Regions from separate parts of the Kitasatospora sp. NPDC127060 genome, predicted to be linked through region 4. Evidence: riboswitches for the same ligand, from Rfam matches in the RefSeq annotation. Region 4 holds a riboswitch; each other region holds the start of a gene.

Region 1 (3,357 bases), on a different contig from region 4:
AGGCGGGGGGTCAGGCGAGTTCGGCCAGGAAGGGCAGCAGGGCGTCGGCGACGGCCCGGGGGTTGTCGGCCATCGGGTAGTGCCCGGAGCCCTCGATCATGACCTTCCGCGCGCCGAGCTTCTCGGCCTGGAGTTCGGCGACGGCTTCCGGCTTCGGGAAGTCGGGGTCCTTGCTGCCCATCAGGACGAGGGCGGGGCAGCGGACGGCCGCGGTCCAGCCGATCGGCGCGGAGTCGCCGCCGACGTGGCCACGGGTGGCGGTCTTGCGGCCGGGGGTGCGCAGGGCGGCGACCAGTCCGTCCACGTAGCCGTCGAGGTCGGCGGGGCGGGGGCCGGGGAAGGCCATCTTGCGCAGGTAGAAGCCCCAGACCCCGGGCCACTGGACCATGGCGGCGCCCATCGCGACCATGACGCCCCGCATGAGGGCGTTGGTCCGGTGTTCGACGAAGGCGTCGATCAGGGCGATCCCGGCGACCCGCTGGGGGGCGTCCCCGGCAGCCTTGACGACGGTCGCGCCGGTGTAGGACTGGCCGACCAGGACGGCTCGTTCGATGCCGAGGTGGTCGAGCAGGGCGAGGACGTCGGTGGCGACGGCGGCCGGGCCGTAGTCGTCCCAGACGATGGAGGACTCGCCGAAGCCGCGCAGGTCCATGGTGATGACCCGGTGGCCGGCGGCGGCGAGCAGCGGGTGCAGGTGCCGGTAGGCGCGGCGGGAGTCGAGCATCCCGGGGAGCAGGACGACGGGGGTGCCGTCGCCCTGCCGGGTGTCGTCGTACGCGAGGCGGCCGCCGGGGACGTCGAGGTACTGGGTGCTCGGGGTGGTGGTGCCGGTCATGGTGGGCCTCCGCTGGCTCGCTCGGTGCTGGCGATTGCTTCCGATAGCCATAAAGCTAAGGCTAATAGCCTTAGCCGTCAAGGGCCCTTCCCGGATCCGCTCCGCTCAGACCCCCTCGACCCTGAACGGGTCGTGCTCGCTGAGCAGCTTCTCCAGGCGGGCCTGGTCGACCCGGGCGACGGTGTCCGAGGACTCCTGCCGGTCCCGGATCACCTTGGCGAGCGTGAAGGTCGAGGTGACGGTGTAGAGGAGGCCGATCCCGAGGAAGGCCCGGGTCCAGCCGCCGACGGGCAGGTAGGCGATCCCGGCGGCGAGGGCGGTGCCGGAGACGGCGAAGGAGAGGACGGCCTGGACGTAGTACGCGGCCGTGGTCCGTGACTGCATCGGTGCGTTCATGGCGCCAGGATGCGGCGGGGCGGACCGCTTGCACATGAGTAGGAGTACTCAGATGGGCCTGGCGAACGAAGGGCCGTTCGTTGACGACCGATCACCTGTTCCCCAGCCGTCCCGGACGGATGGCTTGGAATCAGGGCGTCCTAGGATTAACGTTTGATAACGCAGCGCGGTCGTCAACGCCGTACCCAGACGGCACCGTGCGCCGTCGCCTAATCCCACCGGCCGGCCTCCGGGCAGGTCAGGGAGCCGGGGAACCACGTTCCTTGGGGTGAATCGGCGGGGCCCCGGCCCGGCCGTAGGAGACCTTCCTGCTCCGAACCCGTCAGCTAACCCGGTAGGCGCGAAGGAAGGAAAGGAGCGCGCCTCCGTGGCGTCGACGCACACCCCGGCACACCCGGCCGGCCCCGCAGCCGGTACCCAGCTCCTCGACCACCCCGGCCCGGACGGCCCGGAGGCATTCGCCCCGGAGGCCGAGGCCAACCGCCACCGGATGCCGCGTCAGACCCGCGGAGCCTCCCCGCTGCTCGGCGTCACCGCCGTCGCCGCCACCCTGGGCGCCACCGGCTTCGCCTCCGCGACCCCGGCCGCCGCGCCCGCCGTCGAGGCCCCGGACGAGTCGCCGGTCGCCCTGGCCGCCGACCCCGGCCTCGCGCTCGCCGCCCGCATCCAGCAGCAGGCCGACAGCCAGCGCACCGCCGCCGAGGAGGGCGCCCGGCTGCAGGCCGCCCAGGAGGCCGAGGCCAAGGCCGCCGCCAAGGAGGCGGAGGCCAAGCGCGCCGCCGACGAGGCCGAGCGGGCCAAGGCCGCCGCCCTCACCCTGCCGGTGAAGGACTACAACCTCTCCGCCCACTACGGCCAGAGCGCCCGCTACTGGGCCCACCTGCACACCGGCCTGGACTTCGCCGCCGACACCGGCACCGCGGTCTTCGCGGTCGGCCAGGGCACCATCACCTCGGCCGGCTGGTCCGGTTCGTACGGCTACCGGATCGTCGAGACCCTGCCCGACGGCACCGAGATCTGGTACTGCCACCTCTCCTCGATCATCAAGGGCTCCGGCAAGGTGACCTCCGGCCAGCAGATCGGCAAGGTCGGCGCGACCGGCAACGTCACCGGCCCGCACCTGCACCTGGAGGTCCGCCCCGACGGCGGCGCCCCGGTCGACCCGGAGACCTGGCTCCAGCAGCGCGGCCTCACCCCGTAGCCACCGCCGAAGGCTCCGGACGCACCCGCGTCCGGAGCCTTCGCGGCAGCTCACTCCGGCGGCAGCTGCGCCAGGTACGCGTCGATCTCGGCCGGTCCCGGCTCCGGCGCGAGTTCGGGGAACTCCTCCACCAGCAGCCGCGGCAGCCCGGGCACCGTCCAGTCGCCGAGCAGGTCGAGCGCCACCTCGGCCGCGGCCGCCTCGAAGTCCTCGAAGTCTCCGGCCAGTTCGTCCGGCATCGGCCGCCCCAGCGCGTTCAGCTCGGCCAGGTTTCGGTAGCTGCGCCGCATCAGGCCCTGCTCCAGCAGCCGCCGGGCGCCGTCGGTGGCCATGCCGACCGACAGCACCCGGCCCGGCCCCCAGCCCTGCTCGTCCGGTTCGTCCAGCCAGCCGGTCGGCGTCAGTGCCTCGTACCCGGCGAGCCGCTCCTCCTCGCCCAGCCCGGCGAAGCCGGCCAGCCAGCCCCGGACGGCCGCCGGGTCCGCGACGTCCACCCCGTGGGCGTGCAGCAGCACCGCGTACAGCCGGGGCCAGGTCACCAGGTCGGCGCGGCGCAGCAGCCCGACGGCGACCTCGCCCTGCCACTCGGCCTCGGCGTGCAGCCGCTCCTGGCGCTTGGCGTTGAGCCGCTTCGCCGCCCGCTGGTGGTCGACCAGCAGCCGGACGGCTTCGCCGTAGGCGAACGGGTCCTGTTCCGGGTCGGGTTGGACGTAGAGGTGGAGCCGTTCGTACAGCAGGTGCTCCACCGCGTCGGAGGTCAGTTCGGGCCAGCCGTCGTGCATCCTGCCCTCGCCCAGCTCCAGCAGCGCCAGCACCGTGCGCAGCGGCGTCTCGGCCACCGGCGCCCGGTCCTGCCCGGCCGCCCAGGCGAGCAGGTCGGCGGCCCTGGTGCGCGGGGCGAGTCGCAGGTCTTCGTCGTTCATGT
Region 2 (3,357 bases), on a different contig from region 4:
TCAGCTCTCTGCCGAGGGCCCCGCCGCCGTTCCGGTGGCGGGGCCCTCGGGCGTCCGGGGGCGGCCCGGGTCGAGCGGCGGAGTGGTGGTGGCGCACGGCCAGTCGCAGTTCGGCTCGGCCAGCGGGTGCGCCTCCTCCGGCGCGAGCACATTGCCCCGGATGGTGGTGAAGGCGATCAGCCCGCCGGCGGCCAGCAGACCCGCGCAGATCAGCATCGCGGTGTGGAAGGCGGAGTCCACCGAGGACGGCACCCGGTAGGCGTCGCCGCTCAGCCCGGCCAGCGCGGGCAGCGCCGCCACCGCGAGCAGCCCGGCCGCGCGGGCGGCGGCGTTGTTGACGCCGCTGGCGATGCCGGCGTGCCGCACCTCGACGGCGGCCAGCACGGTCGCGGTCAGCGGCGCGACCAGCAGGGTCATCCCGGATCCCATCACCGCCACCGCGGGCAGCACGTCCGCCCAGTAGGAGGAGTCCGGGCCGGTGCGCAGCATCAGCAGCACCCCGGCCGCGCACAGCAGCGGGCCGACGGTGAGCGGGATGCGCGGGCCGATCCGCTTGCCGAGGCGGCCGGCCCGCGCGGACAGGGTCAGCATCAGCACGGTGATCGGCACCAGCGCGAGGCCGGAGACCAGCGGGGAGAAGCCCGAGACGATCTGCAGCTGCACGACCAGGAGGAAGAACACCCCGCTGAACGCCGCGTAGACGCAGAGGGTGACCAGGTTCACGGCGGTGAACAGCCGGGAGGAGAACAGCCCGAGCGGCAGCATCGGTTCGGGGGTGCGCCGCTCGACGGCAACGAAGGCGGCGCCCAGCAGCAGGCCGATCGCCCCGGTGACCCAGACGGCGGGGGACAGGCCCTCCCCGGCGGCGGTGAGCGCGTAGGTGATCGCGCCGAGGGCGAGCGCGGCGAGCAGCGCGCCGGGTACGTCGAAGCGGCCGACCGCCGACTCGTCCCGGCTCTCCGGGACGTAACGGGAGGTCACCGCGATGACGGCGGCGGCCAGCGGCAGGTTCAGCAGGAAGATCCAGCGCCAGCCGGGGCCGTCCACCAGCCAGCCGCCGAGGAAGGGGCCGACGGCGGCCGACACCCCGCCCAGGCCGGACCACAGACCCACCGCCGCCGAGCGGTCGTCCGGGTGGAAGACGGCCTGGAGCATGGCGAGCGAGCCCGGGGTGAGCAGAGCCCCGCCGATGCCCTGGACGGCGCGGCCGACGATCAGTACGTGGATGGTCGGGGCGGCGGCGCAGGCCGCGGACGCGGCGGCGAACCAGACCACGCCGATCAGGAAGACCCGGCGCCGGCCGTAGCGGTCGCCGAGGGCGCCGCCGAGCAGGATCAGGCCCGCCAGGGTGAGCAGATAGGCGTTCAGGGTCCATTGCAGCGAGGCGAGGGAGGCGCCGAGGTCGGCGCCGATCCGGGGCAGGGCGACGTTCACCACGGTGCCGTCGAGCATCGCCATGCTGGAGCCGAGCACCGTTGCCAGGAGAACCCAGCGGCCCTGCGCGGTGCCCAGGCGCAGAGTGCCTGCTTGAGAGGTGGTCACGGGGCAGATCCTGGTCCGACGGGGTGTACGTGACAAGGGTCACCGGGTGGTGTGTCGGTCGGTGGCGGTGCGTGATCGAACGGTCGCGTGGCGGTGGGGTGGTCGGCGCAGGGTGGTGGATCAGTGGCGCCGGGTGAATGGATTGTGCACGCACGGTGTGCGGGATCATTCGGAGGGTGACCATGGCGGTGGGGGTGGTTGCGGATTCAAGAGATCGACATTGCTTCACCTGAACGGATGAGTTTTAGTTCAGCGACCGCCCGGCCAGCCCGGACGGATCCACCGGGTGGAACGCCGAGTCCTGCCGCTGCCCGGTGGCTCGAACCGAACTCTGTACGGCAGGAGCGGGGGACCCACAGGTAAGTCGCCGGACCGGAGTTCGCGCCTCTTCAGCGCGCGGACGACCAGGACCGGCTTGGGGTGAAGCCGCGCATGCGCGGCCGGGCAACTCCAGCCCGAACCCGACAGCTCACCTCGCAGGCGTCGGAGAGGAAAATTCCATGCCTGCACAGGCTCGTCGTATCGCCCTGCCCCGTGCCGCCCGCATCGGCATCGCCACCGCCGTCACCGGCGCCTCGTTCGTCCTGCCGCTCGTGACCGCGATGAGCGCCCAGGCGCACACCGCCCCGGCCGCCGCCACCGCTTCGGCCGCCTCGCACGAGGCCGCTCCGGCCGCCTCGGCCACCGGCGCTTCGGTGGCCGGCGCCTCGGCCGCCGGTCAGGAGAGCTACCGCGTCGTCAGCGGCGACACCCTCTCGAAGATCGCCGACGCCAAGCACGTCGACGGCGGCTGGCACGCGCTGTACGAGCAGAACCGCTCGGTCGTCGGCGCCAACCCGAACCTGATCTTCCCGGGCCAGCAGCTGGCCCTCGCCGGTCAGGCCGGCCAGGCCGCTGACGCTGCGAAGCCCGCCGCTCCGGCGAAGCCCGCCAAGCCGGCCGCTCCGGCCTCCCAGGACGCCTCCGCCGCCGCGGACACCCAGCCGCAGGTCCGGACCGAGGCCGCCAAGCCGGGTGCCCAGCTGCAGACCCAGGTGCAGACCGCCGCCCCGGCCCAGGCCGTCACCGCCGCCCCGGTCGCCGCCACCTCCGGCTACGTCGCCCCGCTGGCCAACCCGGTGCTGGGCGAGGCCTACGGCGTGGCCGGCTCGATGTGGGCCTCCGGCCACCACACCGGCCAGGACTTCGTCGCCTCCACCGGCACCCCGCTGCGCGCCGTCGCCAACGGTGTCGTGGTGAAGGCCGGCAACGGCGGCGCCTACGGCAACGAGGTCGAGATCAAGCTCGCCGACGGCAAGTACGCCCAGTACGCGCACCTGTCCTCGATCGGCGTGTCGATCGGTCAGACCGTCACCACCGGCCAGCAGCTCGGCCTCTCCGGCGCGACCGGCAATGTGACCGGCCCGCACCTGCACTTCGAGATCCGCACCGGTCCGGAGTACGGCTCGGACATCGACCCGGTCGCCTACCTGCGGGCGCACGGCGTCGCGCTCTGACCCGCCTGCTCCCTTCCGCAGGACTGTGAACCACCGCTGATGCGGGGCGAATCGACCGCCCGGGATGGTCATGTCGGGTGACCGCTCGACCGGGTGATCGCCGCACCAGTGGACCTGGGCGCGGGACACGCCCACGGCCGGTCCGGCCGTACGAGACAGCTCTCGTGCGGCCGGGCCGGCCACCGCCGTTTCCCGGGGCCTCGCGGTGCGCGAGGTGTCGAACGGCGCGTCAACTCCCGTGACTCCCGGGGTGATCTCCGATTCCGCGAGCCGTTCGGTTTCGGTGGGTCAGTTCCGGTGGACGGGCAGGCCGTGCTCG
Region 3 (3,357 bases), on a different contig from region 4:
GCACCGCGATGACGACGACTGCTCCGCTGACCCGCATGGCCTGCTCCTCCCTGTGGGCGACACCGCACCGGCGCCCACGCGTACTGCGGAGGATCGTAGGCACGTCCTGACCCTCCGCAACAGGGATTACCCCGCAGGTGACCAGGCTCACGCCTGCCACCGGGCCAAGAGCTGTCCAAGGGCTGTCCACCGACCGTCCACGGGCCGTCCACGGAGTGTTGGCGCACCGCTCGCGCGCCGCTCACCAGCCCCTCGCGCACCGCTCGCCCGCCGCTCGCCGGCGACGGACGAACCGGTGACTTCCCGGTGGCCGCCCAGGCGCCCGTCCGGCCCGGTCCGGTCCAGCGGTTACGGTCGACGCATGCCAGCTCAGCCCGAGGGCCCCCGGCCCGCCGCCCAGCCCGAACCGCAGCCCGCCCCGGAGCTCTTCACCTGGGAGTTCGCCGCCGACCCGTACCCCGCCTACGCCTGGCTGCGCGAGCACGCCCCGGTTCGCCGCACCACCCTGCCGAGCGGCGTGGAGGCCTGGCTGGTGACCAGGTACGCGGACGCCCGGCAGGCGCTGGCGGACAGCCGGCTGTCGAAGAACCCGGCGCACCACAGCGAGCAGGCGCACCGCACCGGCCGGGTGGGCATCCCGGGGGAGCGGCAGGCGGACCTGATGACCCACCTGCTGAACATCGACCCGCCGGACCACACCCGGCTGCGCCGCCTGGTGTCGAAGGCGTTCACCCCGCGCCGGGTGGCCGAGTTCGAGCCGCGGGTGCAGCAGTTGACCGACCGGCTGATCGACGGCTTCGCCCGGCGCGGATCGGCGGACCTGATCCACGAGTTCGCCTTCCCGCTCCCCATCTACGCGATCTGCGACATGCTGGGCGTGCCGGCCGAGGACCAGGACGACTTCCGGGACTGGGCCGGGATGATGCTGCGACACACGAAGCCGGGCCAAGGCGGCGGCCAACGCGGCGGTGTGGGGCGGGCGGTGAGGCGGATGCGGGCGTACCTGCTGGAGCTGATCCACCGCAAGCGGGCGGACCTCGGCGACGACCTGATCTCCGGTCTGATCCGGGCGAGCGACCACGGCGAGCACCTCACCGAGAACGAGGCCGCCGCGATGGCGTTCATCCTCCTCTTCGCGGGCTTCGAGACCACCGTCAACCTGATCGGCAACGGCACCTACGCGCTGCTGCGCAATCCGGAGCAGCGGCGCCTGCTGCAGGAGTCGGTGGCCCGGGGGGAGACCGGGCTGCTGGAGACCGGGATCGAGGAACTCCTGCGCTACGACGGGCCGGTGGAGCTGGCGACCTGGCGCTTCGCGACCCGGCCGCTGACCATCGGCGGGGTGGACATCCCGGTCGGCGACCCGGTGCTGGTGGTGCTGGCGGCGGCGGACCGCGACCCGGCCCGGTTCGCCGACGAGAACACCCTCGACCTGGCCCGGAGCGACAATCCCCACCTGGGCTTCGGGCACGGCATCCACTACTGCATCGGCGCCCCGCTGGCCCGGCTGGAGGGTCGGGCCGCGCTGGCCACGCTGCTCTCCCGGCTGCCCGATCTGCGGCTGGCCGAGAATCCGGAGGACCTGCGCTGGCGGGGTGGCCTGATCATGCGTGGATTGCGCGAACTTCCGGTCGAATTCAGTCCGGAAGCCCGCTCCCCGCACGCCCGTCCTGAGGCCCCGACACGCTGACGTGACGTCGTCGAACGGGCTCCAGCTGCGGTGTGAACGAGCATCAAACCGGACAAAGCCCCGCTGTTGGTAGGCGATCGAGCACGCGCCGTAATTCTTGTGTGATGTCGGTGATATGAGCTTGTGATCGGTCTGAGGATCTGTCTAGTCTCCCTGGAGTTCGCAGCTGCGGACCCCGTGCGCGGAACGCCGAATCCTGCCCGCCGCGCGACGGGAAACCGACCAGACCCTGGGCAGGGGCGGGGGACCCAGGTTTGTTGCCGTCTCCCCACGGCTTGGGGTGAAGCCGCCCGAGCGGAATCGTTTCCGTCGACGGCGGCCGGGCCACCTCCCGGTCCGAACCCGACAGCTCACCTCGCAGGCGTGCGGAGAGGGACCTTCATGCTGTTCGTTGGAACTGGCCGTCATCGTCGTCGCACCCAGACCGAGAAGGCCATCGCCGTCGCCGGTGTGGCCGGCGTCGGACTCGCGCTGCCGCTCCTCACCGCCACCGGAGCCTCCGCCGCCCCGGCCTCCGTCTGGGACTCCGTCGCCCAGTGCGAGAGCGGCGGCAACTGGAGCATCAACACCGGCAACGGCTTCTCCGGCGGCCTGCAGTTCACCCCCAGCACCTGGAAGGCGTACGGCGGCACCGCGTACGCGGCGCAGGCCAACCAGGCCAGCCGGGCGCAGCAGATCTCGGTCGCCGAGAAGGTGCTCGCCTCGCAGGGCCCGGGTGCCTGGCCGGTCTGCTCCGTCAAGGCCGGCCTGAGCAAGGGCGGCGCCCCGGCGGCCGTGGACACCTCCTCGGACGCCAAGCCGCAGTCCGCGCCGAAGCAGAAGGCCCAGCCGCAGGCCGCGAAGCCCGCCGCGAAGCCCGTCCAGCAGTACGCCCCGAAGCACGCCGCGCCGAAGCAGGCCGAGCGGCCCGCCGAGCAGCCGGTGCAGCAGTACACGCCGAAGCACGCCGCCCCGCGCGCCGCCCAGGCCCCGTCCGCCCAGACCGGCCACGACTACACCGTCCGCTCCGGCGACACGCTGTCGACGATCGCCGACGCCCAGGGCGTGTCCGGCGGCTGGCAGGCGCTGTACGACGGCAACCGCGGCACGGTCGGCGGCGACCCGAACCTGATCCTGCCCGGCCAGGTGCTGCACCTCGGCTGAGCCGTTCCGCACGGCTCCGGAAGCCGAACGGAGGAGGGGGCCGCGCCCGGCGGTCCCCTTCGTCCGCGTTCGTCCGTGATGGTGGGACAAGTCGGGTCGGGCAGGTGAACTACCGGTGGGTAGCGGGGCCACACGCTGAGACGGAGTCGAGGTCGACGTGGCCCCGGGAGCCCGGGCGGTTAGGCTCTGGTCGTAACGACTCCGCAATCCTCCGGCCGACCGGCACCACCGTCAGCCGGACCCTGCTTCCGCAAGGAGATGCTTCGTGCCGTCCATCGATGTCGTCGTAGCCCGCGAAATCCTCGACTCCCGCGGCAACCCCACGGTCGAGGTCGAGGTCGGCCTCGACGACGGCAGCACGGGTCGTGCCGCTGTTCCGTCGGGCGCCTCGACCGGCGCCTTCGAGGCGCTGGAGCTGCGCGACGGTGACAAGAACCGCTACTTCGGCAAGGGCGTGGAGAAGGCCGTCCTGGCCGTCATCGAGCAGATCGGCCCGGAGCTGGTCGGCTACGACGCCACCGAGC
Region 4 (3,357 bases):
GCCCCGCGGCCGCGCCCTGCTGGGCGGCCGTCGAGCGGGAGTCCGGTGGCAGACGTTAGCGAGTCCGGGCAAGTGAGTCCAAACCCCTACCGACCCGAATATTTGACCCCTATTCGGACACCAGGCCGAGCAGCCGGAAAAGCCGCAGGCCCGGCCCTCCGTGACGGAGGACCGGGCCCGTGAACCTTCGAGCGGGGATCAGACCCGGACGATGGAGGTCAGCGGCATGTTGGAGACGGCCTCGTAGCGGACCGACGCACCCGGCTTGGGCGCGTGCAGCACCTGGCCGTTGCCCGCGTAGATGCCGACGTGGTGGGCGTCGCCGTAGAAGATCAGCATGTCACCGGGCTGGGCCTGGGAGATGTCCGAGCCGATCCGGGTGCCGGCGCCGGCCTGCTCCTGAGAGGTGCGCGGCAGCGACACACCGGCCTGGTTGAACGCCCAGACCATCAGGCCGGAGCAGTCGAAGGAGCCGGGGCCGGTGGCGCCCCAGACGTACGGGCTGCCGACCTTGGTGGCGGCGGCGGCCAGCGCGGCCGCGCCGTGCGAGCTGCCCGGGGCGACCTTGACCGGCGCGGCCGCGGCGCCCGAGCCGAGGTCGCTGCGGCTGCTGTCGCGCGAGGCGCGGTCGGCCGGCTGGGCGGCCTTCGCGGCGGCGTCCGCCTTGGCCTTGGCGTCGGCGGCGGCCTTGTCCTCGGCCGCCTTGAGCGCCTGGCGCTCCTGCTCGGTCAGCGTGTTGAGCAGGTCCTGGGCGGCCTTCAGCTTGTTCTGGACCTCGTCCTTGGAGGCCTTCAGCTGCGTGGTGGTGGCTTCCAGCTCGCCGAGCTTGCCCTGGGCCTCGGTGCGGTCCTGGTCCAGCTTGCGCTGCTGGTCCTGGAGCTGCTTCAGCTGGTTCTTCTGGGTGCTGCCGGCCTGGTTGAGCGCACCGGCCTGGTTCAGGAAGTTGTCCGGGCTGGAGGAGAGCATCAGCTGGACGGTCGGGGATATCCCACCGTTGCGGTACTGCTCGCCCGCGATCTCGGCGAGGCCGCCCTGCAGATCGGTCACCTGAGCCTGCTGCCGGGCCACCTGGTCCTGCATGCCGGAGACCTGCTTCTCCAGCTCCTGCTGCTTCTCCTGGGCGGCGTTGTACTTCTCGGTCGCCTGCTCGGCCTGCTCGTTGAGCTGGTCGACCTGCTCCTTGACCTGGTCCTTGGTCGGCTGCGGGTCGGCGTGCGCGCCGGTCTGCGCGGAGAGCGCGACGGCGGCGGCGGCGAAACCGGTCAGGATCGAGACACGAGCGCGACTGGCGGGCTTGGGACGACGATGGGACGCCACGAAGGCGGACTCCTTCTTCCTACATCCGCCTACCGGGTGAGCTGACGGGTTCGGGCCGGAAGCATGCCCTACGGCGCCTCACCGGCCTCACCTGCGGCCGACCTGGCGCCGATTCACCCCGGAGGAACGTGGTTCCCCGGCTCCGCTCCGCAGCGCCCCCGACTACTGGGCTCCCCTGTCGGGCAGTCGCTTCGACCTGCCCCGCTGTTTCGCGAACTCGACGGTAACCACCGCCGCCACCCAGGCTGGGTGATCGACAGTGCGGTGGTTCGAGGCACGACCCTAGTAACTGAACCGTGATCCGTTCAAATCCTTGTCAGAAAAAAGACGGAAGATTACCCATGTTCTTTTGTGAAAATGACTGATGGTGATCGCCGCCGCACGCAAAGCTGATCACCTCTCACCGATCGGCCATGAGGCAGGCAAACCCGAAGCGCCACCCCCGTCGGGAGGTGGCGCGGATCACAGGGCCGGAGCCGACCCTTCGGGCGTGTCGGCTCGTCAGATCCGGCGGATCGTGTTGATCGACATCGCGTCGGCCTTCATCACCTTCACCACGTCACCGGTGTGCGGCGCGTGGACCACCATGCCGTTGCCGATGTACATCGCGACGTGGTGCATGTCGCCGCCGTAGATCACCAGGTCCCCGGGCTGGGCGGTGGCCAGCGTCACGGCCGTCCCGATGTGGCCCTGCTCCTGCGAGGTGCGCGGCAGCGAGACGCCGGCCTGGCCGTACGCCCAGACCATCAGACCCGAGCAGTCGAAGGTGCTCGGCCCGGTGGCGCCCCACACGTACGGCGAACCCTGCTTGCTCATCGCCTTGGCGACGGCAACGGCCGCATAGCCGCTGGCCGGCGGAAGGCTGCTGAGGTCGACCCGGTCGGCGCCGCGCGAGGCGCGGTCGTCCTGCTGCTGCTGGGCCTTCAGCGCGGCGCGGTCGGCGGCGCTGAGCGAGTTCAGCAGGTCCTGGGCGGTCTTCAGCTTGGTGTTGACGTCCGTCTTGGCCTGGTTCAGGTCCTTGGTGGTGGAGTCCAGCGAGGCCAGCACGGCGGCCGCCTCGCTCTTCTCCTGGTCCAGCCGGCGCTGCTGGTCGAGCAGGCCCTTGAGCGCCTCGGTCTGGGTGGTGCTGGCCTGCTGGACGCTCGACGCCTTCTCCAGATAGCCCGACGGGTCGGAGGAGAGCATCAGCTGGACGGACGGGTCGATGCCGCCGGTGCGGTACTGCTCGCCGGCGACCTGGGCCAGGCCGGTCTGCAGCTGGCTCATCTGGTCCTGGCTGCGGGCCACCTGGTCCTGCAGCTGGTCGGCCTGCTTGCGGAGCTGGTCCGCGCGCTCCTTGGCGCCGTTGTACTTCTCCGCCGCCTGCTCCTGCTCCTGCTGGAGCTGGTCGATCTGCGCCTTGACGTCGCTGGTGTTCGGCTGCGGCGCGGCGTGTGCGGCCACCTGGGCGGAGAGGGCGACCGCGGTCGCAGCGGCCGCGGTGAGCACGGAGACCCGCGCGCGGCTCGGCTGCTTGGGACGGCGGTGGGAGGCCAAGAGACCCGCTCCTTCTTCCAACGGACTCACCTGTTCGGGTGAGATACCGGAAAATAGGTTTGACGCCAGACCCTAGTGAAGATCTACCCGTTTTGCCACTCCCCCGAAGGCGTGAACTCCGGTTCTCCCAGTGACTTCACCGGATCCGCACACTCACCCGACGACGGCGCTGACCTGCCGTCACGCCGCCCGGGCCGCAGGTCAGGGCCGGGCCAGCCGGTTCAGCAGCAGCACCGAGGCCACCGGGCGCGCGCCCGCCTTCCGCACGCCGTCCGCGACCTCCCGGTCGGTGGAGACCACCACCACCGGACGGCCCTGCGGCTCGGCCCGGACCAGACGGCGGATCAACTCGTCCGCGGTCTCGCCGGTCCGACTGAACCGTACCCGCACCCCGCGCGGTGGCGCCATGATGACCGGGACGTCCAGGTCCTGCCCGTCGAACACACAGGTGACCTCCGCCTGGGTGCGCTGGGCCAGCATCGCCAGCCCGCCCAGCAGCCGGAT

What was found. Region 4 has a riboswitch for cyclic di-AMP ahead of ACFWIS_RS24595 (NlpC/P60 family protein). Riboswitches for the same ligand answer to the same signal wherever they lie in the genome.
Region 1: linked by a shared signal. The riboswitch ahead of ACFWIS_RS23265 (M23 family metallopeptidase) and the one ahead of ACFWIS_RS24595 (NlpC/P60 family protein) in region 4 are both predicted to bind cyclic di-AMP.
Region 2: linked by a shared signal. The riboswitch ahead of ACFWIS_RS31575 (peptidoglycan DD-metalloendopeptidase family protein) and the one ahead of ACFWIS_RS24595 (NlpC/P60 family protein) in region 4 are both predicted to bind cyclic di-AMP.
Region 3: linked by a shared signal. The riboswitch ahead of ACFWIS_RS18730 (transglycosylase family protein) and the one ahead of ACFWIS_RS24595 (NlpC/P60 family protein) in region 4 are both predicted to bind cyclic di-AMP.

The regions. Positions count from the first base shown of each region.
Region 1 covers NZ_JBHXEG010000044.1:16,489-19,845, reverse strand. Annotated here, with positions in the region: gene ACFWIS_RS23275 (alpha/beta fold hydrolase) at 11-835, opposite strand; gene ACFWIS_RS23270 (YiaA/YiaB family inner membrane protein) at 941-1,231, opposite strand; cyclic di-AMP (ydaO/yuaA leader) riboswitch at 1,428-1,586, shown strand; gene ACFWIS_RS23265 (M23 family metallopeptidase) at 1,599-2,432, shown strand; gene ACFWIS_RS23260 (hypothetical protein) at 2,483-3,355, opposite strand.
Region 2 covers NZ_JBHXEG010000075.1:35,693-39,049, forward strand. Annotated here, with positions in the region: gene ACFWIS_RS31570 (MFS transporter) at 1-1,542, opposite strand; cyclic di-AMP (ydaO/yuaA leader) riboswitch at 1,855-2,040, shown strand; gene ACFWIS_RS31575 (peptidoglycan DD-metalloendopeptidase family protein) at 2,043-3,038, shown strand; gene ACFWIS_RS31580 (DUF2470 domain-containing protein) at 3,327-3,357, opposite strand, start outside.
Region 3 covers NZ_JBHXEG010000030.1:75,026-78,382, forward strand. Annotated here, with positions in the region: gene ACFWIS_RS18720 (SDR family NAD(P)-dependent oxidoreductase) at 1-37, opposite strand, end outside; gene ACFWIS_RS18725 (cytochrome P450) at 362-1,690, shown strand; cyclic di-AMP (ydaO/yuaA leader) riboswitch at 1,901-2,070, shown strand; gene ACFWIS_RS18730 (transglycosylase family protein) at 2,072-2,833, shown strand; gene eno (phosphopyruvate hydratase) at 3,099-3,357, shown strand, end outside.
Region 4 covers NZ_JBHXEG010000048.1:26,760-30,116, reverse strand. Annotated here, with positions in the region: gene ACFWIS_RS24595 (NlpC/P60 family protein) at 199-1,317, opposite strand; cyclic di-AMP (ydaO/yuaA leader) riboswitch at 1,328-1,482, opposite strand; gene ACFWIS_RS24590 (NlpC/P60 family protein) at 1,819-2,853, opposite strand; gene ACFWIS_RS24585 (NYN domain-containing protein) at 3,055-3,357, opposite strand, start outside.